DNA from 3 places in the Mucilaginibacter sp. P1_D10 genome. Region 2 is predicted to be linked to each of the others. Evidence: riboswitches for the same ligand, from Rfam matches in the RefSeq annotation. Region 2 holds a riboswitch; each other region holds the start of a gene.

Region 1 (10,767 bases), on a different contig from region 2:
AACCCATTGCCCTGGCAGATAAACCTTCTGTAATAAAATCGAGCTTTTGGCTTAGGTTTAATTGTGCCGTCAGCGTACTGGTATTCGAGCTTTGAAAGCCAGATAGCGATTTCGCGTATGGGTTCATGTACAGCGCGCCGCCCGGAATTATGGCATTACCAAAAAGCGGGTGCTCTACATAAGGTAATAAACTACTTGGATAAATTGCCGGGAAAGCAACCGGGTTGCTCCACAATGCATTTAAAAACGTATAACCGCCCCCGCCGTTTGGCCCATTGTAGCTATCAAACTGGCCCTTTAAGCTTACTACTGCTTCGGTACTTTTGGTTAGGTTTAAAGTTGTGTTTGATAAGATGGAGTACGATTGCAGCTTAATGTTGTTGCTGAAATTGTTAAGGCTGTTTTGGGCCAGGTTGCCATTATCTATATTATAGGTCATGGCCAGGTAGTACTTAGCTTTTTCGCCACCACCGCTGGCATTCATATTGTACCGCTGGTTATTGGTTTTGGTTTTTATCAACTGTTTTAACCAGTTGTTGCTTGGGTACAATAAAGGATCGTCGCCCGCAGCGGTATGGTCTATCTTATTTTGCGAATAAGGTAAAACACCTAGCGGGTTACGGGTAAGCACCGCTTCGTTGGCCAGTGTCATGTAAGTAATATTGTCCGCCAGCTGAATGTTCTTGATATTTGATGATGTGGAGCTTTCTGCACGCACGTTAAATTTAACGGCACCCGCGTCGCCTCGTTTTGTAGTTACCAGTATAACGCCGTTAGCACCGCGCGCGCCGTACAATGATGATGCTGTAGCATCTTTCAATACCGAAAAACCAGCAATATCATCAGGCTGCAAGCGGGCAAGGTCGGTAGTGGATGACTCGATACCGTCTATCAATATCAAAGGATCCACCTTACCTGCGCCAAAAGTACCCACCCCACGGATGAAGAACTGGGCATTATCTGCACCCGGTTCGCCGCTTCGCTGGTAAGATATCATACCCGGCACAACACCTGCAAGCATGGTAGTTAAGTTACTGGTAGAGCCTTTAAGCTGCTTGGTGCTCACGCTGGTGATTGAGCTCACCAGGCTTGCCTTTTTCTGTGTGCCGTACGCAACAATAGCCACCTCGTTCAAATTATTCTCGCTCTCTGCCAAAACAATATCAACGATGTAGGTGCCGTTGCTTAAAACGGTATAATCTTTAAGGCTTACGCTTTGGGTTTGATAACCAACAGATGTAATGGTTAATTTACTGTTGGGTGGTACATCTAATTTATACCGGCCGTTAACATCTGTTGTTTTGCCGTTAGTACTACCATCTACTTTTACGGTTGCGCCAGGTAGGGGGCCTACCTTATCTTTTATTACTCCCTCAACGTGTACATTCTGCGCTATTGCGGCCGAACTTAACATTGTTAGTGCCATTATTGGCAGTAGTTTGAAAGTATAAAGCAATTGTTTGTATAGTTTTTCCATATAATTATTTTAGGTTTTGTTCTGCGATGCCGCGCATTTTTTTTACTGGCCATTTGGTTTTACTTTTCCTTTTGCTATCCCATAATTGATTTTTTTAGAGGCTTTTATTATTGTATATTTAACACTTAAAATTTTTTAACCGTAAAAAAGCTTCAGCATGTTTTTTAAACATGCGAAGGCAGCAAACCAATTAGTTAAAATCTAAATGGTTGAGACTGCAGGCCCAGGATATCTTCCGACAACCCAAAAGCCGTTTTATCTAAAAAGTATTTTGTTAATATGGCTGCCCAAAACATATACGCGGGCAACGCTCGATTTATAATTGAACAATTTTAATCAACTGCCGCGGGTAAAATCACTACTATTCTATTAGATTCTAATACGATTTTTTTGAAAATTGCGGCAAACCCGATTTAGGCACTTAACTGGCTGCCTTTGTGGGTTTCAATAATCAAATACTAAAGAGCGTAACGGGCCGCGAATTTGCTGATTGAGGCTTAGCGCACCAGCCGATACAAGAACAAGAGATTATTATTGTATAAAAAACAATTAATACGCAATTGGATGAAGTTTTTAAATATCTGCTAAATAAGGTTGTGGTAAAGCCCTGTTAATTTGCATTTAGGGCACCAAAGAGACCCGGGCGCAAGGCTGCAACGAACCCGGTAGGCAGGCGGCGTTGATCGCTAACAGGGGGCCTCAGTACTTGCCGGATAGCCTGAACACTTATCCCGGGTTGGGTGACAGGAGTAAATCAACGCACGGATGCAATCGCACTGGCATAAAATGTGCGGCTGTCATCATTAAAAGCGGCATTAGCTGTATCGCTTGTATATAACATATGGCCCGCTTTATAATATTTTACGGTGAGGTTTTTGCGTATTTGCTTCCCCAGGCCTAAATGGTTCAATACATAGTGGGTAGCGGCTACAGGTGTAGCCAAATCGTAATACCCGCCTACCACCTGCACTTTTAGGCCAGGGTTTTGGGTCATTATCTTTTTTAAAGTGGCCGATGCATTAATGTAGCAATTGTTTGCTCCTTGCCCGTAGTTCCAACCGCTGGTTGCAGTAGTGGCCAGGTAAGGCAATTCATTATCATACTTAAGCACCTGTTGCACATATTGTTTAAAGCCCTGCGTGAACGGCGCAAGTATAGCGGCAATGCTGGGGTCGCCATGTTGTAGGGTGTCTTTTACGCGGCCATCGAAAGTGCCTATCGTTTGGCTATCGCTACCCAAAAGCTCGGCGGTAAATTGGCCATCAGTTACCCTTCCGTTCGCTTCCGTCAAATAATCCCTGCTTAGGCCGGTAAAATAATGCAGCGAATCTATAACCTTGTTTATTAAAGCCTGTGGCGCGGCATCGCCCAAATGGAGAAAACGAGTGTAAGTACCCTGCCCGAAGGCTGCTGCGCGGCTCATCAATTGCTCGTCGGTAAGGCTATCCAGGCGGGCATCTAACTTGTGATGATAGCGGGCTGTAACCGCATATGTTGGCAGGTAGTAAGCATAGGGTGTCTCGTTACCCTCCTTAAAACTAATCAACTGGTAATTAAGCGCGGGCGAAATAAGCGTTATGCCGGCAAGCTTTACCCCGCCGGTGGCCTGCAGGCTTTCGGCCAGGCCCACAGCTCGCAGGCCGCCGTAGCTCTCTCCGGCCAAAAAAACCGCATCGTTTTCACGGCCGTTATCTGCCAGGTAGGCGCGTATGAATTCGGCGATAGAACCGACATCTTCTTTATAGCCATAAAACTTGCGGGCATCGGTACCGTCGGTGGCACGGCTGTAGCCGGTACCAACAGGATCTATAAATACCAGGTCGGTAAAACCAAGCCAGGTATTGCTGTTGCCTTCAACCTTCCCGCGCCCGTTAATGCGCACCGGCCCAAACGAACCCATATGCAACCATAGCGCAGAGGAACCGGGCCCGCCGTTAAACACAAAGGTAATGGGGCGTTTTGCAGCACTAACGTTATTATCAAGGCTGTAGGCCACGTAAAAAACATTAGCCGCAGCACGGCCTTTCGAATGACCTATACCCAGGTATCCCGCCTTTGCCCTATAAGCCAGCTTTTTGCCATTTAAGGCTATGGTATGCGAAGTTACCGCAGTGCTAAAGGCCGCAGGCCCCGCCGCAACATCTTCAGACGGGCGGTGGGCAAATTCAGACCAGGAAGTAGAAAGTAAAGCAATAGTGCCGGCCAGCAAAATAGTGGCAACAAAACGCAGGTTGATTGTAACAGTAAAAGAAGAAGGTAACATGGGAGGCAAATAATATTTTTAATAAACTGAGCTTGTTTGTGCTTGGGAGGTTAGCAACAACAGCTGCACATACCCATCTGAGGCATGGGCATTCGCATTAAAAATTGATTATTTAAACCTTGGGTTATCATTATAAAACACAGTACCGCTAATTGCGGATGCTGCAAATGTAATGGTAAATTTCGTTTTCTCAAATTTTTTCTATAATTTCTATGGGATTAATAGAATTTATTTACATTTGCATCGAAACGTTCTTTTAAACTTATCCAGAAAGACCGAGGGAATGGCCCTATGACGTCTTGGCAACCTATTATTTAAGGTGCTAATTCCAACTCCTGCCAAAACAGGAGAAAGATAAGAGTGCAAGTTTTCAACTTGTTAAGCGGTAAATCTCACCTCGCTTTCTGGCCTGTTTAAATCAAAATTTAATTAAATTACCATGAAAGTTTACCTCGACAACGCCGCTACCACCCCACTTGATAAACAAGTGTTTGAAGCCATGACGCCATATCTGCTCAATCATTTCGGCAACCCATCATCGCATCATCAGCACGGTCGCGAAGCAAAACAAGCTATCGAAAGCTGCCGAAAAACCATTGCCGGTTTGCTCAATGCTTCGCCAAACGAAATCATTTTTACATCGGGCGGCACCGAAGCCGATAATACTGCCATATTAACGGCCGTACGCAACGCCGGCGTAAAGCATGTAATTACCACAAGGTTCGAGCATCATGCCGTGTTAAGTTTGCTGGAGCACCTCAAAAAAACCGGCGAAATATCGGTAAGCTTCATCGCTCATGACGAAAAAGGAAACCTGGATCTTAGTCATTTAGCATATTTACTAAGCACCAACCCGCGCAGCCTGGTATCGGTAATGCACGCCAACAACGAAATTGGCAATCTTAACGATATTGAACAGATAGGCAACATCTGCGAAAAACACGATGCGCTTTTCCATACCGATACGGTGCAAACCATAGGCCATTACCGGCACGATGTAAGCAAGCTTAAAGTTCATTTCCTGGCTGCCTCTGCCCACAAATTCCACGGGCCAAAAGGTATAGGCTTTTTATATTGTCGGCAGGGCCTAAGGCCGGCCAAATTACTACACGGCGGCGGCCAGGAAAGAGCGTTGCGTGCAGGCACAGAAAACATCCCCGGTATAATCGGCCTTACCAAAGCATTGCAACTGGCCTATGCCGATATAAACGAGCACCGGCAATACATACAGCAATTGAAAGACCAGCTGATTGCCGGGCTTACCGAAACGCTGCGGGGCGTAAATTTCAACGGAAATTCGGCCATTGCGGATAAAAGCTTATATACCGTACTCAGCATCAATGTGCCATCGTTAAACCCCGACCTGCTCCGATGTTTGGACGAGTATGGCATATCTGTATCGGGCGGGAGTGCCTGCAGCAGTGGCTCATCGTCGCACGTGCTTCGTGCGCTCGGCGTTGAAGCGGGTAGAGATACCATCCGATTCTCTTTTAGCAAATTCAACACCCCGGAAGAGATAAATTATGCCGCCGGTAAACTTGCGGCTATTTATCAGCTGATTGCGGCATAATTGCGCAAAGCCGGCCAGTCCCGTTTCCTGTCAGTTTTTTATTGATAAGAACAGGGTGCACGGCAAAAACATATACGGGTTGTTCCGAGTACACAACAAAAACAAGGTGGAGTGGCCGAGTGGTTAGGCGGGAGCCTGCAAAACTCCTTACGATGGTTCGAACCCATCCTCACACCTCCCATAATTAAAAAATGAAATTAAGCTATTTATATATCTTGTTGGCCGTCCTTATTATATGCTCTGCGGCCACTGCGCGTGGTTGCGTGCCTGATACGCCCGCACGGGTACTGGTGGTGATTGCACACCCCGATGATGAGAGCGAAATGGCCGTTACCCTATACAAAATAGCTAAAGAACACCACGGCCTGGTAGATATTGCGGTTATCACCAATGGCGAGGCGGGCTATAAATACTCCACCCTTGCCGAGGCTTATTATAATATAAGCCTTACCAATGAGCAGGTAGGCCGCCGAAAGCTGCCCGCCATCCGAAAACAGGAACTTAAAAACGCAGGGCGCATTATTGGCGTCCATCGTTACTATTTCCTCAACCAGCCCGATGCACATTTTACCCTGAACGAACGGGAACCAATAGACACCAGCTGGAACGTGCCCTACGTGAAAAAGGCCTTGCTTACCGTCCTAAACAAAAATCGTTACGATATTGTGCTTACCCTTTTGCCCGTGGCCCAAACGCACGGCGCGCATAAAGCTGCTACCCTACTGGCATTGGAAGTTGTTAATAGCCTCCCCGCCAACAACAGGCCGGTAGTATTGGCAGTAGCTACCCGCGATAAAGGCAGTAGGGTGCCAAGCTTCGGCAACGATGGGAAATACACCCTCTGCCATACAACTGCCGACACCCCCAGCTTTTTTATCGACCGCACGCAATGTTTCAGCTACATGAACCGGGTGAACTATAAGGTAATTGCTAACTGGGAAATTGCCGAACATAAATCGCAGGGGTACACCCAAATGACGATGAACGTTGGCGACCTGGAAGAGTTTTGGAGTTTTAGCCTGAATACCCCAGCCGGCCTTGATTGGTGCAGGGGCTTGTTCGAAGTCTTAAAAACTCCGCCACCGGCTTTGGCTAAAACCACCTATTGACATTTGTGGGCATCTCCAAACACAACGTGGAAAATGAGTTAACCATTGCGCTGAAGCATTTGCGCAAGTGCCTAAAACACGTCACTGTAATGGCAACTTTGTACCTTTTTTCGCGCTATTGATCAAAAAACACGCAAATTTTAGCAGGTTATTTTGCTGATTCAAAAGAATGGCACCCCGCTATTTCATCAGTTCCCGCTGGATGTTGAACAGGAATTCGAAGAGGTTCATCTCGGTAGGAATCTGTAATTTTTTGCGCAGGCGATAGCGGCTCACTTCTACCCCGCGCACGGATATGGCCATCAGTTGGGCTATCTCCTTACTCGATAAGTTCATGATGAGGTAGGCGCAAAGCTTCAGTTCCTGTTGGTTGATGGTGCTGTAGCGATCCTTAAGCAAGGATAAAAAGCCCGCATGCACCCTATCGAAATGGATAGAGAATTGCTCCCATTGTTCGTTAAGCTTATCTTCTTCGGTAAGCATGCGCTGTATCTTTTTGATTTCGGCCACCTCCACGGTGTCTTTTCCTTGTTTTTGCAGGCGCAACAACTCTTCGCGCACCTTTGTCAGGAATTCCTTTTGCTGCACCAGGTTCAAGGCAGATGATGCCAGTTCGGAGGTTTTGAATTCCACCTCGGCCTGCAGTTTCTCGTTCTTCAGGTTGGCAAGTTCTTTCTCCGATCGTTCAAGTTCCAGTTGGTGCTGGTAGGCCAGTTGCTGTTGCTCTTCCTGGTTTTTTTGCTGCTGCAACAGCAATTCTTTTTGTTGTTTTATGATGTGGCGCTGTTCCTGCTTTTGGTATGCCAGGTAAAGCCCGCCCGCAATGGCAATAATATATAGGCCATAGGCCCAAATGGTTTGATACCACGGTGGATTGATATTGAATGCGTACACAGTAACGGCCGATTCGTTATTATGGTGGTTGCGGGCCTTCACCTTAAAAAAGTAATTGCCCGCGGGTAGGTTGGTGTAATCCTTTTCCGACCGCTTAGACCAATCTGACCATTGCTTATCGAAACCTTCCAAAAAATAGCTGTATTCTACATTAGATTGCTCCTCAAAAACCGGCGATGAATATTCAAAATGCAGCGAGTTGAATGCATAGCCCAGATCCAACACGTCATTTGCCGATGGCTTATCATCACCCCCTATATTGCTGCCATATCCGCCAAACAACAAACTATCCGTACCCGAGCCCGACCGTACGCTGCGGATGTAAACCTTTAGCGGCCGGATGTTCTGTTTATACTTTGCATAGTTGATATGGTAAAACCCGTTCTCGCTGCCCACGAATATATTTTCGGCGTTGATGGGGTAAACGTTCTCGAACCCGCTTAGGATACGGTTGTTCAGCTCCGGGAAATTGATAATGGTTGGCGCTGCCGAATAATCTACCACGCCAAGGCTTTTTCCTTCTACAAACCAAATGTTGCCCAGGTTATCTTCCTTTAAATACCTTATCCCCCGCGTGCCAAAAATCGACTTAAAAGGCTGCGAAGGCACAAATTTGTCCGCTCGGGCATCATAGGCATAAATACCTTTTTCTGTAGCCACAACAACGCGGCCTTTTACCTTAAACACAAAATTATTGAGTGCAGATGGCAGCCCCTGCTCCTTGCTGTAGTTCTTAACTTTTTTTGTTTCGGGGTTAAGGCAATAAACACCGCGATATGGGTGCGATGTCCAAATCATATTGTCTTCGTCAACTTCCAAAAACCTTGCCGATTCGTAATACGCACCCAGGTTACCTTTGTCGGTAAGTTTTGCGCCACTATCCCCAAACAATCGTACGCCGTAATAATTACCTGCCGCTATTAATGGCTGCTTAAGGCTGTTTGCAAACGGCTGGAACATCCAAAACCCCGTGGCATTATAAATAGGTACAATTTTGCCATCTTCCACTTCAAACAGCCCGTCGTCGCGGCCGGCTAAAAGGTGGCTGCCTACAGCGGCAATATTCCAGGTTTGTCCTTCGGCGGCAATCTTGAAGTTGTTTTTTACGTAGCTCAAGTCGCCCATATCGGTTACGGGTACCTGGTAAATACCGTTTGATAGGGCAAAGTAAAGCCGGTTATGGTAAAATGCCGTAGCATAGCCTCCTCCATCCTTAAATATAGCGGGGCTGATGTGCTTCACAGCGTTATTATAGGCAATAAAATCGATGCCGTTGTCCAGGCCCAGCCAAACATTATGGTTGGCGTCTGCAAACATGTAGCGCACGAACATATTCTGAAGTCCTTCTTTTTTGGCGATATTCTCTATTACTTGGCCCGTACGGTCAACCTGGTAAACGCCGTTTAAATAGGTGCTTATCAGATAAGTACCATCGTCCAGAGCCAACGCAGCTGAGAAATGCTGATGATTATCTATTCCATCACCTGTAAGTGTAAAGCTTCGCAACGTGTTACCGCTCAAAATAAAAACGCCATCCTTGGCTGTGGTAACCAGGCTAAACGAGGTGCTGTATTTGGATATAGAAGTAATGTAAAACCCGTTTGGTAAATCCTTTTTGGCGATAAAGGGCTGCCAGTTGCCATCGACATATTGCAGCAAGCCTTTTTGCTCGTCGTGCGCCAGTAGTTTATCCTGATGGCAGCCCATAAACAACCACGAGCGGGCATGATAAGCCGTTATTTTGCCTTTGCTGTATTTAAATATCTTATCGTTAGATCGAAAAAAAACATCATCCTTAATGCTAACGATATCCCACAGGTCAGAAAAAACCTGGTCGGCTTTGGGGATGAGTGCTTTGAGCGATGTAAATACCAGCGAGCCATTTTTGCCCGGAGAAAAATAGCCTATCTCGTCCTGTCCCCCTACGTATAATTTTTTATCTGCACCAAACTCTAGCGAGCGCACGATGGTACGGTTTGGTAAGGGGAAAAGCTGCCAATTGGAGCCATCAAATACCAATACGCCCTCGTTATTGGCAAAATACATACGGCCTTGTGCATCCTGGCGTATTTTCCAGTTCTGCGTACCGCCATTGTACTGCCGTTTTTCGTAATTAATGGTTTTGCGCTGCGCTATATAGGCCTGCGACAGCGCAAAGTTTGCCCGCGCAACAAATACAATTACGGTTAAGCATTTAAAATACAGCAACTTATGCCGGGCAAGAAACATCGTTTATCATTGGTTTGATGGTTGCCCTAATATCGGCTTTTTTATGGCTTTTTTTTGCCTTGTTGTAGTAGTGATGTAGTCCGTTATTCTCTTTAACGCTTATCCATAGTCTACTTTTGACCCCGTGAACCAGCGCATCCGGCGCTTACTATAAACCAATTATAAACGCACAACATCATCTATGACCTATTAACCGCGTGCATTTTTATGCGCCTAAAATCCTTTTATGAGAAAACTTTTACAACCAACAACGGGCACGGCCCCCAACCTATTAATCATAACTAACATTTAACCTTATGCAATTTAAACTCAAGTTTCTTGTGGTTATAGCTTTGCTATTTTTTGTTAGCGAGGCTTATGCACAATCCCTCCGCTTAACCGGTAAAGTAACCCAAAAATCCGACGGGCAAGGCGTGCCCGGCGCATCTGTTGCCATTAAAGGCACAACTATCGGCACCGTAACAGATATAAACGGTAATTATACGCTAACCGTTCCGCAAAACGGAGGCGTTATCGTAGTATCGTTCATCGGTATGGTTTCTGTAGAACGTACCGTAACAGCCGCAGGCGTAGAAAACTTTGTTTTGGACGATAACACCCAGGCCTTGAACGAAGTAGTGGTAGTAGGCTACGGCACGCAGAGGGTAACCAATATATCGGGGGCTATATCCGTAGTAAAAGCCTCAGATATCAAAAAGCTTAACGCGGTACGTACCGAGGAGGTGCTGCAAGGGCAGGTATCGGGTGTTACGGTAATACAGCCGGGCTCACCAGGGGCAAAGCCAGCTGTGCTGGTAAGGGGTATTCCCTCGTTCTCGGGCAACGACCCTACCGTAGTGGTAGATGGTTCCATCCAGTCGCTGGATGACCTTAACTCCATCAACCCTTCGGATATCGAATCTATCAATGTACTGAAAGATGCCGCAACCACAGCCATATACGGCCTTAAGGGCGGCAATGGCGTTATTGTGGTGACTACCAAATCGGGCCGCAAAAACCAAAAGACAGAATTCTCTATCAACAGCAACTACGGCGTACAAGATGTTTCGCGTCGCATTGGGGTGCTGAATGCTGCTGAATACGGTGCCATCGTAAATGAAGGTAGCGTGGCATCAGGCGGCAACGTCATCTTCCCTGATCTTTCTATACTAGGCACCGGCACCAACTGGCAGCAAGAAATCTTCCACACCGCGCCTATGCAATCGCATAATATATCGGCACGCGG
Region 2 (10,767 bases):
CTTACTCCATCTATCACTAAACCATTTGCCTTTAAATTATTAAGGAAGGTAAAGGCATCAAACACCGCTAAGCCTTTTGATGCAGCTGCCGCTTTGATGGTGGCATTGTACGAATTTACGCAACCTTTGGTTAAAGCTATTTCATTAGCATCCAGCACATACTGGTTTTCGATAGGCGCGTATGGCGTTAAGCCGTAAGGCACGGTACCAGCCGGCGAACTTACAGGCTGGCCTATTTTGCTGGTAGGGAAAGTCAGTACCACCAAATCAGCTGCGGTAGCAGCACGTGCAGCATAAGTTGTGGTTAAAGTATCGACACGTGCATTGATATATAAAGCGGCAACCGCAGGATTAGCCTTTTGCACACCTGCTAAAATAGCGCCAACAGTTACGGTAGTAAAGTAAGGCACCGAAGTAACATCGGGTACGGTAGCTACGGCACCTTTTTGGCCAGCTGCAGTTAGTTTCGATATCGAAAGGTTGTATAGAGCTGTAAATGTTGCCTTATCTGTAAGTACATCTCCGGCACCACCTGTCGAAGCATATAGCAAGGCATCATTACTGCCCAGCCAGTTGGTAAAGAAGGTAAAAGGCTTGGCTGTGGCAAAATCTATATATGTAGTAGAATTTGTACCTGCGTTGCCCGGCAACATCCTTTCAAAATAGCCGTTCAGGTTACCGTAAGGTGCATATGTTATTTGCTGTATTTTAACGCCCGGCACACCATAGTTGTTTATTTCGCCGGTGTATTTGGTGTATAAAACCACCGTACCGAAACCCGGTATGGTGGCCGTCCCTCTCACCGCAAGGTTGGTCGTAACCGGCGCGGTAATGGGCGAGCCGGTGGCAGTAAAGCCCGTTAGTTTGATGTAACCCGAACCATTCGATTGATCGGCGTTGAACAATGGCTGCGCAAAGGCACCGCCGCCCACCTGTGCCATTTGCTTGGCAATGATGCTTGGATATGAATTTAGTTGCCCTTCCAGATATAACCCCCCATCGGCGTAACCTGCGGTTAAGGAGTTACCTACAGAAATATAACGGCTAAAATCTGCCGCGCCTGACGTTGGTTTGGGAACGTCTACTGATGGTTTGCAGGAAGCCAGCAACAGCAAGCCCGCAGATATGTATATGTAATTTTTTATCGATTTCATGTGCTTAAATACTATAGGTTACCAATGATAAGAAAGGGCCACGCCTGGGATGTACACATTGCTGTGGAACGTTCCGGATAACTGCGTTTCGATATTTGTTTGGGTGCGGGTAAACAAGTGCTCAAACTCAAAGGAAAGGTCTATATCTAAACGTTTGGCCAGTTTGTAACCCAGGCCGCCGGTTAAGTAATAACGGTTGGCATCCGGCACCTCGGGGGTTACATAGCCATCCTTAACAGGCGTAGTAGCATAGCCGCCGCCGAAACGCAGGGCCAGTTTATTGTTGTATTTATACTCCGCACCGGTACGCAGCGCAAACGCGTTCTCGTAGTTACGTGGCGAATAAGTGTCTGCAAGTGTTGAAGTGTTGGCAGCATAATCAAATTCCAGCGCTTTAAAGCTGCTCCAGCCAACAAAGTTCGCGTCGAAGCCAACGGTCCATTTTTGGGTTGGATAAAAGCCGAGGCCCAATGAGAATGTTCCCGGCAACGGTATGCCCGAGCTAAAGGTATTTGGCTGCGGGAAGTTTGCCTGTACCGATGATGGCACGGTAAATATCGCGTCGCCGTTTTTTAGTTTGGTATTCACCTTAGAGCGGTAATCAAGCCCCGCGGTAAACGATTTTGTTTTCAGGAAGATGCCGGCGTTCCAGCCGTAGCCTTTGCCTGTACCTTCCAGTTTCGCTTGGCCGGGGTTTCCGTTAGCATCTGCCAATGGTATCGCCCTCCTCAAGTCCACGCTGGCATGGTTGTAAACAAAGCCTGCGCCGATGCTTAAAGCATTAGTTAATTTGTAGCTAAAAGTTGGTTGGATAAATATTGCTTTCAGGTCCAGGCTCTGCACCGAATATTTACCGGCCCAGGTGGTACCCCAATCGGTAAGGCCGCCAAATGGCGTATAAACGCCAAGGCCAAATTTCCAGTTAGCCGATTTTGGCCCCCAAACCGCGTAAGCCTGTATAGGCGTTGCTACGCGATTTGCTGTAAAATACTTGTCATTGGTACCCGATGGGTTGAAGCCGGATTTAAACCACAGCGGGCTGATACCGGCAGAAACTGAATTTTGGGGCAACATAGCAACCGCGCCGGGGTTAAAGAAAATAGAGGCCCCATCCTGCAGCAGCCCGGTGCCCGTATGGCCCATGCCTATTTGTTTCTGGCCGCCCAGGTTAACCTGGAAACCCTGCGAATAAGCAAAAACAGGGGCACACCACATCAATAGCAGTAAAAGTTTTTTCATTAATTAAGAATTTGCGTACAGAAAATTTGGTTTATAATTGGGCGTCAAACTTACAGAAATTGTATTAATAAAAACGCCAAAAAAATCTTACCATAACTATTTAAATATTTGGCAATAAACCTTAACTTTGCGCCTCTGAAATAGTGCCTTTACTTTAAAACAAAGGTTCCGTTTCATTTTAAATTTCTTTAAAACACCAGGTAATATATGCCAAACATTGGAAAAATATCAAGGATCATCGGTCCGGTAGTTGACGTAAGTTTCGCTAATGACGCACATCTTCCTAAGATTTACGATGCGCTTGAGATCACTAAAGACAACGGACAAAAAATCATTTTAGAAGTTCAGCAGCACTTAGGCGAAGACCGTGTGCGCGCGATAGCGATGGACTCTACCGACGGTTTACTGCGCGGAATGAATGTTTTAGATACCGAAGCTGCTATCAAAATGCCGGTTGGCGATGCCATTAAAGGCCGTGTATTTAACGTAGTTGGTGATGCTATCGATGGTATCCCTAACCTTGATAAAACCAATGGTCGCCCTATTCACAACACGCCTCCGCGTTTTGAGGACCTATCAACCGAAACTGAGGCCCTGTTTACAGGTATCAAAGTTATCGACCTTTTGGAGCCTTATGTAAAAGGTGGTAAAATTGGTTTGTTTGGTGGTGCCGGTGTAGGTAAAACAGTATTAATTCAAGAGCTGATCAACAACATCGCGAAAGCTTATGCAGGTTTATCTGTATTTGCAGGCGTAGGCGAGCGTACCCGTGAAGGTAACGACTTACTGCGCGAGATGCTTGAATCGGGCATTATAAAATATGGCGATGCATTTATGCACTCCATGGAAGCTGGCGGCTGGGATTTGACAAAAATCGACGCTGAAGCTTTGAAAGAATCAAAAGCAACCTTCGTTTTCGGCCAGATGAACGAGCCTCCCGGTGCACGTGCACGTGTGGCATTATCAGGTCTTACCCTTGCAGAGTACTTCCGCGATGGTGACGAAGAAGGCAAAGGCCGCGATATCCTTTTCTTTATCGATAACATCTTCCGCTTTACCCAGGCAGGTTCTGAGGTATCGGCATTGTTAGGCCGTATGCCATCTGCGGTAGGTTACCAGCCGACTTTGGCAACAGAGATGGGTACCATGCAGGAGCGTATTACTTCTACAAAACGTGGTTCTATCACATCTGTACAGGCCGTTTACGTACCTGCGGATGACTTGACTGACCCTGCACCGGCAACAACATTTGCCCACTTAGATGCTACAACCGTACTTTCGCGTAAAATTGCCGAGTTGGGTATATACCCTGCGGTGGATCCACTGGATTCTACCTCACGTATCCTTAGCGCAGCTATCCTGGGCGATGAGCACTACAACACCGCTCAACGCGTTAAAGAAACTTTACAGCGCTACAAAGAACTTCAGGATATCATCGCCATCTTAGGTATGGACGAGCTTTCTGAGGAAGATAAGTTAACCGTATCGCGCGCACGCCGTGTTCAGCGTTTCCTTTCTCAGCCATTCTTCGTGGCAGAGCAGTTCACCGGTTTACAAGGTGTATTGGTTGATATCAAAGATACCATCAAAGGTTTCAACATGATTATGGATGGCGAAGTAGATGAATACCCAGAGGCAGCATTCAACCTTGTGGGCAGCATTGAAGACGCTATTGAAAAAGGCAAGAAATTATTGGCAGAAGCTAATAATTAAGATATGAGATTTGAGATATGAGATTTGAGACAGCTCAAATTTCATATCTCATGTTAAAACGGAGAGGTTGTAGGTTTGACAATGAGTTAATCTCATATCTCACATCTCACATCTCAAATCTAAAAGAACATGACATTAGAAATCCTTACTCCTGATAAAAAAGTTTTCGAAGGCGAAGCTACTTCGGTAAGCCTGCCTGGTACTTTAGGTTCTTTCGAGATCCTGAATAACCATGCGCCTATCATCTCTACCCTTAACGACGGCAAGCTGGTTGTAAGGGAAGGCGGTAAAGAAGATACCTTTTTTATTAAAGGCGGCGTGGTGGAAGCTTTAAACAATAAAGTAACCGTACTGGCAGAAGGCATTACCCACAAGTAACAGCTTTTTGTACGATATTGAAGAGGCCCGAGCAGCGATGTTCGGGCCTCTTTTGTGAGTATCAGTGCTGCCATCCAGCATTCTAAGAATCATAAATGTCACCTACAGAGGGCATCTGCTTTTTCTGGAATTACACCAGCGCGTAAATTGCCAATAGCAATAGAACGAACATCAACCCTGCCATTTGCTGTCCTGCCCGCTCCATGCCTTTTTTGAATTCATCCTCCTTGTCATACTCCATATAGTAAATATTTCTGAAAGAATAGGCTTTTGCCTCCGGGTGGGTTATTTGCTTGAAGTATCCCAATGTAAAAAGCACGCAAACACCTATAAGCCTAAAGAGGCCTGCTATCCAGCTATCTAAAATCAGGTGTAGCATACTGTCAGTATTATTGAATGATTGCCATCTTTATCAACTCGTATGGTCACACACAATCTTCCACTGACCATCAATCTTTCTGAACCACAGGGTAAAATAACCTCCTGGTGCGTCTTTCTCTCGTTTGAGGCTCCAGGCGCCCATTACAAAGGCATCGTTCTTGCCCAGCAGTTCTATTTTATCTAACCTAAAGGTAAGCTCGCCCATGGCGGCTTTATCCGGGTAGCCTTTTTTATAATTATCCAGGGTAACCTGCCAGCCGTAAGCCGGCCCACGCTTGCCGATGAACATTAGTGAATCAGACTTCCAGTAGCCTTGCATAAAGCCCTCCAAGTCGCCTTTGCTCCAGGCGATTTGCTGGTCGGCCATGAGTTTTGCTATGGCTTGCTTGTCTTTGTCTTGCGCTATAGCGAAGCAGGAACACAGAAGCAGGAGAAAAGAGAAGAGAATTTGCTTTTTCATTCAACTAATATAACGCTTCCGAACCATGATTAAAAGATAACACGATTAAAGGATTTAAGGATTAACAGGATTAAAATCAATCCAGCTATCCTTTTCTGAACCATGATTTGCCTGTTTAAAGGATACCCCGATAATATTTCGCAATTGGAATAGTCCTATAATCCGGTAATCAAGCAAATCATGGTTCAGACAATTAAAAAAATCCTGTCAAATCCTTCAATCGCTAAATCGTGTCAAAAAATATTTTAGCTTTATCCTTTCATCAATCAGCTCAAAAACCAATTTATGAACAAACAAATCTTGTGCTTCGGCGAAGTTTTATGGGATGCCTTTGGCGATGTTAAAAAAGCGGGCGGCGCGCCCATGAACGTAGCTCGCCACCTGGTGCAGCAGGGCAACAATGTATTGTTTGCCAGCAGCGTAGGTACCGACGCGTCCGGTGTGGAGCTCACCGGCTTCCTGCAGGAGAACGGCCTTCACAGCGAGTTGATACAGCGCGACGAAAAGCTGCCTACCTGTGAAGTAACTGTACAACTGGATGAAAATAACACCGCCACGTACATTATACCGCAACCTGTATCCTGGGATAATATAGGCTTTACCGAACCTTTAGAAGCTACATCAAAAAAAGTAGGCGCCATCGTTTTTGGCAGCCTGGCCTGCCGCGAGCAAGCTTCTTTCGAAACCCTGCTAAACGTGCTTGATGAAAGCGACGCGCTTAAAATATTCGATGTGAACCTGCGCCCGCCACATTTTACCATGAACACCATCGAAACGCTGGCTGCCCGTGCCGACGTAATAAAGATGAACGAAGAAGAAGCTGAGTTGCTTATACACGGCAGCAGCGGCGACCTGAAACAAAAGATAGAAGAGTTCCAAAGCAAGTTCCACACCAAAATCATCTGCGTAACCCGCGGCGAGCATGGTGCCATCATTTGGAACGATTACCAATATTACGAGCACCCCGGTTGCAAAGTTTGCGTGGTGGATACTGTTGGCGCGGGCGATTCGTTCCTGGCAACGTTTATTACGGGCTTGCTTAACGGCACCCCCATGCAAGCCCTGCTGGAAAAATCCTGCGCGGTAGGCGCTTATGTAACCACCCAGCGCGGCGCTAACCCGGTTTATAATGTTGATGAAGTGGTGGCACAGTTTTCATAACGTGTGGGCTTGATACAATATAAGTCATTTTATATTTTGATTTTCAGTTAGTTACAGATTTATCTGAGATAAATAATAAAATCTATAGGAATTGTAGTTTTTATACCTACTTTTGTGATGTAATCGTTCTTTAAAAATACTTATCCAGAAAGACAGAGGGAAAGGCCCTATGATGTCTTAGCAACCTGTACCGGCTTCGCGCCTGGTGTAAGGTGCTAATTCCTGCTCCGCCAATGCGGAGACAGATAAGCTGATTTAAAAGACAAACGGCGTTCGTAATGATGCCGTTATCTGCCGGCGGCTCCCCTTTCTTCCTCAAATTTTATTGGATAAGTTTTACTATTGATTAACCGATAGCGTAATATTGCTATAAAAATATTAAAATTAAAACTTACAACTATGAGCTTACGAATTGGCGATGAGGCCCCAAACTTTAAAGCACAAACATCCCTTGGCGACATTGATTTTTACGAATACCTGGGCGATAGCTGGGGCGTATTATTCTCCCACCCTGCAGATTACACCCCTGTTTGCACAACCGAACTAGGCAAAACGGCTTCCCTGAAGGATGAGTTCGAGAAGCGAAACGTAAAGGTTATTGCGCTGAGCACGGATAACACCGAATCGCACAAGGGGTGGATAAACGATATCAACGAAACCCAGGGCGTGGAAGTAACCTTCCCAATTATTGGCGACGAAAGCCGCGAGATATCCCTCGCTTATGACATGATACACCCCAACGCATCGCTTACGGCTACCGTGCGCTCGTTGTTCATCATCGGCCCCGATAAAAAGATAAAACTGATCATCAGCTACCCCGCATCAACCGGCCGCAACTTCCAGGAGATACTGCGCGTGATCGATTCATTGCAGCTTACTGCTTACCACAGTGTAGCCACCCCGGCCGATTGGAAAGACGGCGAGCAGGTAGTGGTGCTGCCATCCATCAAAACAGAGGATATCCCAGCCAAGTTCCCCAAGGGCTTTGTAGAGGTGAAACCCTACTTACGCTTAACACCACAGCCGAATAAATAACAGGAAAAGCATAAAGTCGCGTGGCCGAGAGGATAGGCATAGGTCTGCAAAACCTTCAACGGTAGTTCGAATCTACCCGCGGCGTCAAATAAAAAGTGGCTAATTTAATTTTCAGAAAGCGACGGGCTGGGGAGCCTGTCGCTTTTTTATGTTTGCCTCGCCAAACTTGATTTAAAGCTGGCAATACCCAAAATTGAAGCATCGGTAACACACCAAACCATGGCAATAGAAATACGCAAAGCTACACCCGCAGATGATGACGGCATCTGGGAGATATTTTCGACCGTAATAAAATCCGGCGATACCTACGCGTTTGACCCGGCAACCACACGCAAAGGCATGATGGAATACTGGCTCGCACCCAATATGGAAACCTTTGTAGCTATTGAAGATGGCAGGGTTGTGGGGACTTACTACCTTAAGCCTAACCAGCCTGGCCTGGGCAACCATATGGGCAATTGCGGTTATATGGTGCATCCCGGCGCAAGGGGAAAAGGCGTAGGCAGCATGCTTTGCCGGCATTCTGTAGACACGGCCACGGAAGCGGGGTACGTGGGTATCCAGTTCAACTTCGTGGTATCAACCAATGCAACAGCGGTAAAGCTTTGGCAAAAACAGGGGTTTTCCATCATCGGAACAACGCCAAACGGTTTTCGGCATCAGCAATTAGGTTTGGTAGATACCTATATCATGTATCGAGCGCTATAAGATATGTGCATCACCTGCATCATTTTTCCTTACGCACCAGGTGGTCATGCATCGCAGGTTTTGTACGTTGGTGGTTTTTATCGGCTCGAATAGCTTCCCGCCGAGTACCTGGGTGTATTCCAATAATATTTGTTCATTTACCAGGAAACGCTCGCTGCCATCGGGCAGCAGATAGCGGCTATTGCCCTGCGATATAACCAAGGTTTCTATACCTATATCCGATGCCAGTCGCGCAAACAAGTAACCGCCGGGCCTTAGCACACGCCACATGGAACGTAGCATGGCATCGAAATGGTTGCTATCCTGCGCAAAGTGCAAAACCGCGCTGCTGATAACTAAATCGAATGAACCATCGCCGAAGGGCAAGTCCTCAGCCGGGAAGCAGGTAAAATTCCCTGCGGAATTAGCCGGGGCAAGCTTTTCAGATAAGGCGCGCGTCTCGGCCAGGGCATTGGGGTTCGGGTCGACACCGTAAACCTCGAAGCCGTTCTGCAAAAAGTAAACAATGTTGCGCCCGCCACCGCAACCTATATCCAGCACCTTATGGCAGTTATCGAACCGGCCCTTCAGTAGCTGGTCGAACAGATAGATATCGATATTGCCGTATAGTTGTTGCAGGTTGTTTTGCATAAGGTAAAGGTAGCGGATTTTGTCTGAACTCAAATTGAACGAATTTAAGGAATGGGCAGAATTAATCTATAGCAGTTCAAATTCTGCGCATTCAATTAATTCCTTAAAATTCGAGTTCAGAAAACGCGCCAGGGATTGTAAGGGTTTAGCCCGAAGGGCCGGAGCGATCCCGACAGTCGTTGGGACTGAAAAGCCCGGCCTACCTGCCGGCAGGCAGGCCCGCTGGGGGCGCCATAGTTGTTTGTCTGAACTCGAATTTTAAGGAATTTAAGAATTCAACAGAATTTCAAAACGAACCAGACCGCGCCCCGAAGACATTGCTCTTCCAACTTTTCTAACCCTTTTAACTATTCTAACCTTTTTAACTTCTACCAACCCCTCCAATCTTTCTTTTCCAACCACTCACCCATTCAACCACTCACCATTTACCACTCAATAAACCACAATCCCTACCAAACTAACCGTCATTTTTATTATTTTCGTGCCCGCACATGCGCAATTAATAAAATGGACTATCAATTTAAGGAAATAGAGAAAAAGTGGCAACAGTTTTGGGCCGATAACCACACCTTTAAGGCCGAAAATAAAACCAACAAACCCAAGTACTACGTGCTGGATATGTTCCCTTACCCGAGCGGTGCGGGCCTTCATGTTGGGCACCCGCTGGGCTATATAGCTTCTGATATTTTTGCGCGTTACAAACGCCTTAAAGGTTTCAACGTATTGCATCCTATGGGATACGATAGCTTCGGCCTGCCGGCCGAGCAATACGCCATACAAACCGGGCAGCACCCGGCAGTGACCACCGAGGCAAATATTGCCACCTACCGCCGCCAGCTGGACCAGATAGGCTTCTCGTTCGACTGGAGCCGCGAGGTGCGCACCAGCGAAGCCGGTTATTATAAATGGACGCAGTGGATATTTATGCAGCTGTTTAACAGCTGGTATAATAAAGATGCGGATAAGGCAGTGGCTATTGCCGACCTGGTTGCTCATTTTGAAAGTAAAGGTAGCGCGGGTATCAACGCCGTATGCGATGAGGAAATATTAAGCTTTACCGCCGACGAGTGGAAAGCATTCACCGCACAGGAGCAGCAAGCCGAATTGTTGAAATACCGCCTCACTTACCTGCGCGAAAGTACCGTAAACTGGTGCGCCGCCCTGGGTACAGTATTGGCTAACGACGAGGTAAAAGACGGCTTTAGCGAGCGCGGCGGCTACCCTGTAGAGCAAAAGAAAATGATGCAGTGGAGCATGCGCATCACCGCATACGCACAGCGTTTATTGGATGGTTTAGATACCATTGACTGGCCCGAGCCTTTAAAGGAAATGCAGCGCAACTGGATAGGCAAAAGCGTTGGGGCGAGTGTGAAGTTCCCATTGGATAAATCAACTCACCTTGCTGGCTTAAGTGCCGACTATATCGAAGTTTTCACTACCAGGGTTGACACCATTTTCGGTGTAACTTTTATGGCGATAGCACCCGAGCATGAATTGGTTGCTGATTTGACCACGCCGGAGCAGAAAAAGGATATAGAAGAATATATTGCCAAAACCAAAAAGAAAAGTGAACTGGACCGAATGGCTGATACTAAAACAGTATCGGGAGCTTTTACTGGCAGTTACATATTGAATCCAATCACGAAAGTCAAAGTTCCTATTTGGATTGCAGATTATGTATTAGCAGGATACGGAACGGGTGCCGTTATGGCCGTGCCTTCTGGAGACCAAAGAGACTATTTATTTGCAAAGCATTACAGCTTACCAATAATTCAAATACTCGATACGCAGAACATAGAAGTCGAAGCTGACCCTACAAAAGAAGGCAAATACGTTAATTCTGATTTTATAGATGGCCATGAATATAAAGATGCCACCTATATGGTTGTTAAAGTATTAGAAGGAATT
Region 3 (10,767 bases), on a different contig from region 2:
TCGCCATTGCCCAAAAAGAGGAGCGGCTGGGTATCGGTTTGATGTCGGGCACCTCGCTGGATGGGCTGGATATTGCGCTTTGCAGCTTTAGCGGCAGCGGACTGCAAACGCAGTTTAAGCTCGTCAATTTCGTCACTATTCCTTATGAAGAAGATTTCAAAAAGGAAGTGCAACAGGTGTTTGCCCAAAAGCAAACGAGCCTGGAAAAGGTAACCTTGCTGAATGCCTATATCGGCAGTTTCCATGCGAAATTGATATTGCAGGCATTGGCGGAGTGGGGCGTTACCCCGGCTGATGTCGACTTCATCGCCAGTCACGGCCAAACTATTTATCATGCGCCAAAGCGTTTGCACGGGCACGCCGAATACAACAACGCGACCCTGCAGATTGGCGATGCCGACCATATAGCCGTTAAAACAGGCATCTTAACCATCAGCGATTTCAGGCAAAAGCATATTGCCGCCGGCGGCGAGGGGGCGCCATTAGCCTTATATGGCGATGTGCTTTTGGGCAGTAAGCCCGGCGAGAACCGGATACTGCTGAATATTGGCGGCATTGCCAATCTCACCTATTTGCCCGCCGATGCCGACTATACTAAGGTAATGTGCAGCGATATTGGCCCCGGTAATACACTGATAGATGCTGCCTGCCGCGCATACTTCGATAAGCCTTACGATGAAGATTCGGCGATAGCCCACTCGGGTACTGTAAACGAGCCGTTGCTGGATGCCTTGCTGCACCATCCATTCTTTAACGAAAGCCTTCCAAAAACCACCGGCCCGGAGCTTTTCAATTTGAATTTTGTAGCCGATGCACAGCAAGCCACCCGCACCCTGAACTTACCCAAAGCGGATTTAGTAGCTACCTTAAGCGCCTTTACCGGCCGAAGCATCGTACGGTTCATCGCTTCCAACTTCGATGCGGCCGGCATGAAGATATTCGCAAGCGGCGGCGGTGCCAGGAACCCGTTTGTGGTTGAGTATATTAAGAAAGCCTTGCCGAATATTGCTCTGGCCGACACCAGCGAATTAGGCATCAACCCCGATGCCAAGGAAGCGATATTGTTTGCGTTGCTGGGTAATGAAGCATTGTGCGGAGAGCCGATGGCGATAGGCAATAACCCGAAAGTTTTGATGGGGAAGTTTAGTTTTCCAATATAATCAATCATAACAATGGGTTTCAAACCCATTGCAATGATTAAAGGAAAAAGCTCTTATCACCAAAAAGTTCAGTTGCTCTGCTGACAGGCATCTTATCGGCTTTAACAGCCTGGTTAACAAAAGGCACTAATTCATAGTGTTCATCTTCGGTTTTGAGTCTGAAGTTAACGATGTATTTGTCGCCCGCTCTATCAACATAGGTAACGTAATTATCTACCCCCTGCGAAAATACCGGGTTAAAACTTCTTCGTCCGTTTGGTTCAAGTTTTCGATAATAATTTGAAAATAAAAAATCAATCTCCACGATATCATCAAATGAAATGGTTTCATCGTTTACCATTATTTTATTGTTGCAGAATTTTATCGTTCCGGCCATAGTTCCTTCCAATGGTTTCTTTCGCCAAAAAGTCCCTATCAAAAAGTAGACACAGGCAGCAAAAGCACCGAAAGCGGCTAATGGCGCAAAATCTGCAGCTATCCAATTTGTTGCAATTACGGCAACAAACAACCCCAAAACAATCCCATCAGTAGAGAGCCTGAACTTTTTTTCATCGGGAATAAATACGTCGAAAGGAATGCAATCCATAAATTAATCAGCACCATAAATGTAACGCTTTGCGTCGACTGGTGAAGGCATCAACCCAATGATTTTAACGGGAAAATTTGGTTTCCAGTTAAAAAGGTAATTCCATAAGCGAAGCACAGAAAAGCAAAGAAAAAAACCGAAAAAGCTCGGGAAAACTCCGGTGTTTTTGCGGCTAAATAGACACCCGCAATGCATCCGAAAACTTTTATCCTTATATTCGGACAAAATTTTTATCCCATGGATTTATACAAATTTCTCCTCCTGCTGCACTCGGGCTTCAGGTACATCGTAATGGTATTGATATTGCTGGCCATACTGCAATCGTTAGCCGGCTGGTTTGGCCAAAAAGAATACACCGAAGGCAACCGCAAGCTTAACCTGTTTGCTTTGATATCGGCCCATACACAGCTTTTAATTGGCTTGGTGCTGTATTTCAAAAGCCCCTTTGTAAAGTTTGCCAAAGAAACCATGCACGAGGCCACCGCCCGCTATTGGACGGTTGAGCACATCAGTATGATGATATTTGCCATCATTTTGATTACCATCGGCCACTCCAAATCCAAGAAAGAAATACTCGCTGTAAGCAAGCACCGCACCATCGCTATATTTTATTTATTGGCTATAATAGTGATAGTTGTGTCTATTGCGCAAAGCAAACGCACCTTTTTTGGCATGAGTAATTAAAAAAGAACAGAAAAAGTTTGCAGTTTCGATTTTCTTTATAAATTTGCTGCCCAATCATGAAAAAAACTTTGAACAATATCTATTGGTGGCACCAAACAAACTTTGGCAGCCGGATAGTTTTTGACATGCATTACTAATCAAATATAAACCTATTTTGAAACCCGGCGAGCACCAATTCGTCGGGTTTTTTCGTTTAATAAGCTATTGAAAATGACAACTTTTAAAATAAATACCACACATAAAAAGCTGCTTGCAGATACCACTACGCCGGTTAGCATTTACCTGCGCCTGCGCGATGTATTCCCCAACTCGCTGCTGCTGGAAAGCTCGGATTACCACAGCCGCGAAAACAGCCTGAGCTATATTTGCTGCGCCCCCATTAGCGGCTTTGTGCTGGATGATGGCGAACTGAAAAAGAAATTCCCGGATGGCAGCACCGAAGTAAGCGCACCGGGCACATTCGAATTAACTGACGAGATCAATAATTTTTTAAGCCGTTTCGAGACGGATAAGTCGGCATCCAAAATTCTTTCTAATGGTTTATTCGGTTACTTTACGCATGAGGCGGTAGAGCATTTCGAAACCATTAAGCTAAAGGTAACACCAGACAATCCGCGGAAGATACCGGTGATGCAATACCATATCTACAGCTACATTATAGCGGTAGATCATTTCAAGAACGAGCTATACATTTTCCATAACCAGGTAGAAGGCCAGCCCGAAACCAACGGTTTGGAGAAACTCGAATACCTTATCAAAAATAAAAACTTCCCCGAGTACACTTTCGAGAGCAAGGAAGCCGAGCAATCGAATTTGACCAACGAGGAGTTCATCGCCATTGTAGAAAAGATGAAAACGCACATCTATCGTGGCGATGTGTTCCAGATCGTACCGTCGCGGGCGTTTTCGCGCAAGTTTTTGGGCGATGAATTCAACGTGTACCGTGCGTTGCGTTCGATCAACCCGTCGCCGTATTTGTTCTATTTCGATTTTGGCGATTTCAGGATCTTCGGGTCATCGCCCGAGGCGCAGATTACCGTTAAGAACCGTGTAGCCAGCATCTTCCCGATAGCCGGCACTTTCAAACGCAGCGGTGATGATGTAAAGGATGCCGAAATTGCCCGCCAGCTGGAAGCCGACCCCAAGGAATCTGCAGAGCACGTAATGTTGGTAGATTTAGCCCGAAACGACCTGAGCCGCCATTGCGAACAGGTAAGTGTAAAGGCCTTTAAAGAAGTACAATACTATTCGCACCTCATCCACCTGGTATCGCATGTAAGCGGCAAGCTGAAGCCCGGAGTAAGTTCCTTCAAAATCGTAGCGGATACCTTCCCGGCCGGCACGCTAAGCGGCGCACCAAAATACCGGGCCATGGAAATTATAGATGAGAACGAGAAAACCAAACGCAGCTTTTACAGTGGCGCCATCGGTTTCTTCGGCTTTAACGGCGATTTTAACCACGCCATCATGATACGCTCATTCTTGAGCAAGAACAACACCCTGCACTACCAGGCTGGCGCAGGCATAGTAGCCGGCTCGGTTGCAGAAAGCGAGCTGAAAGAAGTAGATAATAAAATAGCCGCGTTACGGAAAGCGATTGAGGTGGCGGAATCTATTTAGAGATTAGAGGCCGTAGAATAAAGATTAGATAAAACATAAGGGCATCAGGGTAATCCTCTAATCCCATAAATCAAGGTTCAGACAATGAGCAATATATTAATAATAGACAATTACGATTCGTTCACCTATAACCTGGTGCATTTGGTTAATGAAATTGGCCTGGAATGCGATGTTTGGAGGAACGACCAGTTTGATATAGCAGATGTGAATGCCTACAGCCACATCATCCTGTCGCCGGGGCCGGGCATACCGTCCGAAGCGGGGCTGCTATTACAGGTAATAGAAAAATACGCGCCCACCAAAAGCATTTTTGGCGTGTGCCTTGGCCAGCAGGCCATTGCAGAAGTATTCGGCGGCAAATTATACAATTTGCCGCAGCCAATGCATGGTATAGCAACGCCCATTAAGGTTACCGACGAAACCGAGCAGCTTTTCGTGGGCCTCCCCGAAAGCTTTAAAGTTGGCCGCTACCACAGTTGGGTAGTAGAAAAGGATTTGCCGGAGGTGCTTACCGTTACCGCTATTGATGAGGAAGATAACTCTGTGATGGCTTTAAGGCATAAAGAATACGATGTTCGCGGCGTACAGTTCCACCCCGAATCGGTACTGACCGAATATGGGAAGGAAATGATGGAGAACTGGTTAAAAGGATAAATGCTTAAATTGCGTGCTTTAAGTACGCAAATCAAAAACTCCCCCTTTAGGGGGCTGGGGGGCTCATGAACATACTCGATAAAATAGTAGCATACAAAAAAAGGGAAGTGGCCCGCGACAAGCGCGAAACCACTTACATCGAACTGGAGGAATCTGAATATTTCCACCGGGAAACGTATTCTTTTAAAGATTTTTTATTGGCGCCCGAGCGTACGGGTATCATTGCCGAGTTTAAACGTAAGTCGCCATCAAAAGGCATTATTAATGATGAAGCGCTGGTAAAAGAAGTAACAAAAGATTACGCCGATGCAGGTGCTTCGGCGCTGTCGGTACTTACCGATCGCAACTTCTTCGGCGGCCGAAAGCTGGATTTAAAGCGTGCCCGCCGCGCCAATACCATCCCGGTGTTGCGTAAGGATTTCATGATAGATGAGTACCAGATCGTAGAGGCAAAAGCCCTTGGTGCCGATATCATCTTGCTGATAGCAGCCATCCTCACTCCTGCAGAAATAAAAAAATTAGCTGCCCTTGCCAAAAGCCTGGAGCTGAATGTGCTGCTGGAAGTGCACAACCTGGAAGAACTGGAACGCAGCATAGATACCAATCTGGATGCTATTGGCGTAAACAACCGTAACCTGGCCGATTTTACCGTATCGGTACAAAACTCATACGACCTGGTGGACCATATCCCCAACGAGTTTTTAAAAATCTCTGAAAGCGCCATCAGCGATACGCAAACCATCAAAGATTTGAAAAAGGTAGGCTTCCAGGGCTTCCTTATCGGCGAAAACTTTATGAAACAGGCAGACCCGGGTAAGGCGATGCAGGAATTTGTGAAGGGGTTGTGATTAACAAAATATGCTGCCACTATTTAATTGCTGATTAATTCAATAATTTAGTAATTGTATGGCCGATAACCTGAACTTTAATGCCGACCAAAAGGCTGCCTTTACTGCAATAAAGAAGTTCCTGGCGCATCCATCTATAAACGTCTTTGTATTGAAGGGGTATGCGGGGACCGGCAAAACCTACCTGATGCAGGCCCTCGCTAAAAAGCTGAAGGAAGATAAGGAAGAGTTTTGCCTGTTAGCTTCTACCGGCCGTGCCGCCACGGTACTCAAAGGGAAAACCGGTTTTACCGCACGCACAGTACATAGCGAACTCTATAACTTTATTGGTGTAAACGGGCTTGATGATAATCCATCGGGGGCAACTGCAAGCAACTCTGCCCAGCTTTCTATGCAGTTTAATACACGTATTGCCGACAATAAAAAACGACTTTATATTGTCGATGAGTCATCCATGCTTTCGGGTGAATTTCAGGAAAGTGAATCCATGCCCGCCACTTTTGGTTCGGGTGTGCTTTTAGACGACCTGTTTGAGGTGGCGGGCAATAATAAGATTATTTTTGTGGGCGACCCATGCCAGCTGCCGCCCATAGGCCAGCCCTTTAGTCCGGCACTTGATAAAAACTGGTTAAACAGCCAAAATAAGGTAGTTGTATCCGTCACGTTATCGAAAATTGAGCGGACCGACAGTGGTAACGACATATTAAAGCTCGCCGCCGACATCCGCGATATGCATGATAGCGGCATTTTTGAATTATATCCCAAACTCCCGGCTTCTAATCTTAACAACGTAAAACTGCACCCTAACGATGACGAACAACTGGATAGGTATTTCGAAAAATACACCGAAACAGGCCCGACAGAAACGCTTGCAATAGCTCGAACCAATCTAAGAGTGCATGAAATCAATCGTTTTATGCGGAAGAAATTGCTCGGCGATGCGAATTTAGACTTGCAAACAGGCGAAGTATTATTAGTAACTCAAAACAACCATAAGGTGCCGTTAACAAACGGTGATTTTGTAACCGTAACCGCCTTGGGCGAGGTTACCTGGCGGGGCGGGCTCAAATTTCAGAGAGTTACAGTGCGGACTTTCCTGTCTGATACGGAGTTTAAAATGCAGCTCTCGGTTAATGCGCTCAAAAGCATAAATGGTAGCCTGACTAAAGATCAAACAAAGGAACTGATGGTTGATTTCCATAGCCGCATGCGCGAAAAAGGGATATCCTCTAAAAGTGAAGAATACCGGGAAGCGATGTTGGGAGATGATTATTATAACTGCTTAAAAGCTACTTATGGCTATGCGGTAACTTGTCATAAAGCACAAGGCGGTGAATGGAATAACGTCTATCTTTTCCTGGATAATGAAAATAATACCATGTTTAGGATGCCTCCTGCCAGCCTCTGCAAATGGTGGTACACGGCAGTAACCCGTGCCCGAAAGGAATTGCACTTAGTAAAACACTGGTGGGTGGTATAGAATAGGTCTACTCCAATTCAACTATTTCAACATCCGATAATACACAGATATCGATGGCGCTGAAGATATTAGGCTTAAGGAAAGCCCACAGTGTACGGTTGTCGCAATTTCCTATTTTGATGTTTATTAATTTAGGTGGTGCTCCGAGACGGGTAATTAGGATGGGGAAGTCTGCATCTTTAGAAACCAAAATGACATTACCGGCCGTTTTTGCTCGGTGGTAAATCTCACTATCCGTGAGGAAGTGTAAATTTAGGCTATAGGATGATTTTACAACATAGCCAGTGTATTCATTCATCCATTTTGCAATAATTGGTGAAATCTGCGTGTCTAACCAAATTTCCCATTGCTCAGGCGGCATGTATGACAACAGTGTTTTTTATTTTCAATGAAGCATAGAACAGTGCTGCCTTAATATCTTCTTTTTCTAAAATAGGATGTTGCTCTAAGATTTCCGCATCAGATAATCCAGATGAAAGCAACTCCAAAATATCACTCACCGGAAAACGCATTCCCCGGATAGTCGGCTTTCCGCTAAGCAAATCAGGGATAAAAGTAATGCGGCCAAGCAAGGCTTGTTGGATATCATTCATGATTTAAAGTTAAGCAAACTTCCATAACAAACACAATACCAACCTGAATATCCGTTATCCCATTTCATCTTCCCCGCAAAAACATTATATTTGCTGCACTACTGCTAAAAAATGTAATCCTCAAACACTCCACGCCATTCATCGTTTAATCGATGAATCTGATTGCCGGCAAAAATAAGCTGGCCTACTATTGTTTTATCGAATACGCTGCGCGCATTAATGCGTAAATCCGCGTATCTTTAATTTTTATTTATGAAACAGAAATTTTATGATACTGCTGTGAAGCAGGAGAAAGTTGTGCTGGTTGGGGTGATTACCCCCAACGAAACGGAAGCACGCGAAAAAGAATACTTAGAAGAATTGGAGTTTTTGGTTGCCACCGCCGGCGGCCTCACCGTGAAAACCTTTACCCAAAAATTACAGCGGCCGGAACGTTCCACCTTTGTGGGTACCGGTAAGCTGGAAGAAATAAAAGAATATGTTGTTGCCGAAGAAATAGACATCGTGGTGTTTGATGATGAGCTTACGCCATCGCAAATGCGCAACATCGAACGCGAACTACAGGTGAAGATACTCGACCGTAGCAACCTTATCCTGGATATTTTTGCAAGTCGCGCACAAACGGCGCAAGCCAAAACCCAGGTTGAGCTCGCTCAGCTGCAATATTTACTGCCACGCTTAACACGTTTATGGACGCACTTAGAGCGCCAAAAGGGCGGTATTGGTATGCGTGGCCCGGGCGAGAGCCAGATAGAGACCGACAGGCGTTTAATCCTGAATAAGATTTCCCTGCTGAAAGAGCGCCTAAAGCTTATCGACCGACAGAACGAAACCCAGCGCAAGAACCGCCAGGCTTTAATACGCGTGGCTTTGGTAGGTTATACCAATGTAGGTAAGTCGACCATCATGAATATGCTGGCAAAATCTGAAGTTTTTGCCGAAAACAAGCTGTTTGCCACGCTGGATACTACCGTGCGCAAAGTGGTGATAGAGAATGTGCCGTTTTTACTATCAGATACCGTAGGATTCATCCGCAAGCTGCCACATCATTTGGTAGAGTGCTTTAAATCTACCCTGGATGAGGTGCGCGAGGCGGATATATTGATACACGTGGTAGATATTTCGCACCCGACGTTTGAGGACCAGATACGTACCGTAAACGAAACGCTGAAGGATTTGAAGGTGCTGGATAAAAAAACTATCACGGTGTTCAATAAGATCGATGCCTTTAACCCTGCCGACCATAATATCGACATCAAGGATACCCCACTTACGATGGACGATTTCAACCACAGTTGGATGGCCAAGAACAATGCGCCTGCGATATTTATTTCGGCCACCCAAAAAGAAAACCTGGAAGAGTTCCGCACCATGCTTTACGATGCCGTAAAAACGATGCATACGGAACGATACCCCTACGATCATTTGCTGTATTAACCCCAAAACGGCCATTTCATCGGCCTTCCGGGGAGATAAAGTTGCCGTAGGGCAACTTTATCTCCCCATACTTGCGCAGCCTTGCACATTACAACATTAATATTCATATTTGTAATGCTTATGGAGAAAGGCGGAGGGATTAGACCCTGCGATGTCTTGGCAACCTGTGCTTACAAGGTGCTACATTCTACTTAACCGGGAGAAAATCGGTTAGGAAAGATAAGCGAAAGTCATTTTTTATACCCTGACTTTTCGAGATAAGCTATATACCAGTTTGCAGTAATCAGTTTACAGTTAGCAGTTTTGCTATGCGGTAAATTTCATAACTGCCTACTGCTAACCGGCAACTGCCAACTGTTTACAATGGACATTAGAAAAGAACTAGAAAAACGCATCCTGGTTATTGATGGGGCAATGGGCACCATGATACAGCGGTACGAACTCACCGAGGAGGATTTCCGCGGCGAGCGTTTCCGCGATCATGCATCCGACCTGAAAGGCAATAACGACCTGCTGAACATCACCCGCCCGGATGTGATCAAGGCTATCCATGCCGAATATTTGGATGCCGGCGCGGATATTATCGAAACCAATACCTTCAGCACACAAAAGATATCGCTTGCGGATTACCACCTCGAAGAGCTTGATTATGAATTAAGCTACGAAGGTGCCCGTATAGCCCGCGAAGTAGCTGATGAATATACGGCCAAAAACCCGGCAAAGCCACGCTTTGTGGCAGGTGCTGTGGGGCCAACAAACCGCACAGCATCACTTTCACCGGACGTAAACGACCCGGGTTACCGTGCCGTTACTTTTGATGATTTGGCTGAGGCTTATTACGAGCAGGTACGTGGTTTGGTTGATGGCGGATCGGACGTGCTGCTGGTAGAAACCATTTTTGATACCCTGAACGCGAAGGCAGCCCTGTTTGCCATCGACCGTTATAAAAAAGAATGCAAGGAAGCCGGCAAAGATTACCCTGCTTTTAGGGACACCGGCGGCGTGATGATCTCCGGTACCATTACCGATGCATCGGGCCGCACGCTTTCGGGCCAAACGGTGGAGGCTTTCTGGAATTCTATAAGTCACGCAAACTTGCTTTCTGTTGGTTTGAACTGCGCTTTGGGTGCCCGCGAAATGAGGCCGCATTTGGAGGAACTATCCGAAAAGGCAGGCGTTTATATTTCCGCTTACCCTAACGCAGGTTTGCCAAACGAATTTGGCGCTTACGACGAAACCCCGCACGAAACTGCCCACCAGGTTGATGATTTCATCAAGGCTGGGCTGGTTAATATCGTTGGTGGTTGTTGCGGCACCACACCAGATCATATTCAATGCATCGCCGAAAAAGCTGCCAGGCATCAGCCACGAAAGAAGCCGGAGATTGCGCCATTCCTGCGTTTGAGCGGTTTAGAATCCGTTACCCTTACACCCGAAACCAACTTCGTAAACATCGGCGAGCGTACCAATATCACTGGGTCGCCAAAATTCTCTAAACTCATCCTTGCCGAAGATTACGAGGCTGCCCTAACTGTTGCCCTGCAGCAGGTAGAAGGCGGCGCGCAGGTGATCGACATTAACATGGATGAGGGGATGATCGATTCCGAGGCCGTAATGGTGAAATTCCTGAATCTCGTGGCGTCTGAACCGGATATCGCCAAACTGCCAATCATGATCGACTCCAGTAAATGGACAGTGATCGAAG

The links. Region 2 has a riboswitch for S-adenosylmethionine ahead of AC1DYT_RS02055 (peroxiredoxin). Riboswitches for the same ligand answer to the same signal wherever they lie in the genome.
Region 1: linked by a shared signal. The riboswitch ahead of AC1DYT_RS18885 (cysteine desulfurase family protein) and the one ahead of AC1DYT_RS02055 (peroxiredoxin) in region 2 are both predicted to bind S-adenosylmethionine.
Region 3: linked by a shared signal. The riboswitch ahead of metH (methionine synthase) and the one ahead of AC1DYT_RS02055 (peroxiredoxin) in region 2 are both predicted to bind S-adenosylmethionine.

What each region holds. Positions count from the first base shown of each region.
Region 1 covers NZ_JBFUAP010000012.1:24,296-35,062, forward strand. The annotation lists gene AC1DYT_RS18875 (SusC/RagA family TonB-linked outer membrane protein) at 1-1,477, opposite strand, end outside; gene AC1DYT_RS18880 (S10 family peptidase) at 2,232-3,740, opposite strand; SAM riboswitch class I at 4,000-4,101, shown strand; gene AC1DYT_RS18885 (cysteine desulfurase family protein) at 4,180-5,310, shown strand; tRNA gene AC1DYT_RS18890 (tRNA-Cys) at 5,416-5,487, shown strand; gene AC1DYT_RS18895 (PIG-L family deacetylase) at 5,502-6,419, shown strand; gene AC1DYT_RS18900 (triple tyrosine motif-containing protein) at 6,600-9,542, opposite strand; gene AC1DYT_RS18905 (SusC/RagA family TonB-linked outer membrane protein) at 9,839-10,767, shown strand, end outside.
Region 2 covers NZ_JBFUAP010000001.1:460,651-471,417, reverse strand. The annotation lists gene AC1DYT_RS02090 (SGNH/GDSL hydrolase family protein) at 1-1,154, opposite strand, end outside; gene AC1DYT_RS02085 (OmpP1/FadL family transporter) at 1,173-2,393, opposite strand; gene atpD (F0F1 ATP synthase subunit beta) at 2,601-4,106, shown strand; gene atpC (ATP synthase F1 subunit epsilon) at 4,236-4,484, shown strand; gene AC1DYT_RS02070 (hypothetical protein) at 4,615-4,863, opposite strand; gene AC1DYT_RS02065 (YybH family protein) at 4,897-5,325, opposite strand; gene AC1DYT_RS02060 (carbohydrate kinase family protein) at 5,611-6,486, shown strand; SAM riboswitch class I at 6,624-6,738, shown strand; gene AC1DYT_RS02055 (peroxiredoxin) at 6,886-7,521, shown strand; tRNA gene AC1DYT_RS02050 (tRNA-Cys) at 7,536-7,606, shown strand; gene AC1DYT_RS02045 (N-acetyltransferase family protein) at 7,741-8,229, shown strand; gene AC1DYT_RS02040 (class I SAM-dependent methyltransferase) at 8,224-8,892, opposite strand; gene leuS (leucine--tRNA ligase) at 9,367-10,767, shown strand, end outside.
Region 3 covers NZ_JBFUAP010000008.1:39,729-50,495, reverse strand. The annotation lists gene AC1DYT_RS14305 (anhydro-N-acetylmuramic acid kinase) at 1-1,160, shown strand, start outside; gene AC1DYT_RS14300 (hypothetical protein) at 1,198-1,746, opposite strand; gene AC1DYT_RS14295 (cytochrome B) at 1,984-2,430, shown strand; gene AC1DYT_RS14290 (anthranilate synthase component I family protein) at 2,641-4,050, shown strand; gene AC1DYT_RS14285 (anthranilate synthase component II) at 4,135-4,704, shown strand; gene trpC (indole-3-glycerol phosphate synthase TrpC) at 4,770-5,552, shown strand; gene AC1DYT_RS14275 (ATP-dependent DNA helicase) at 5,611-7,032, shown strand; gene AC1DYT_RS14270 (DUF5615 family PIN-like protein) at 7,040-7,393, opposite strand; gene AC1DYT_RS14265 (DUF433 domain-containing protein) at 7,383-7,625, opposite strand; gene hflX (GTPase HflX) at 7,878-9,062, shown strand; SAM riboswitch class I at 9,178-9,288, shown strand; gene metH (methionine synthase) at 9,426-10,767, shown strand, end outside.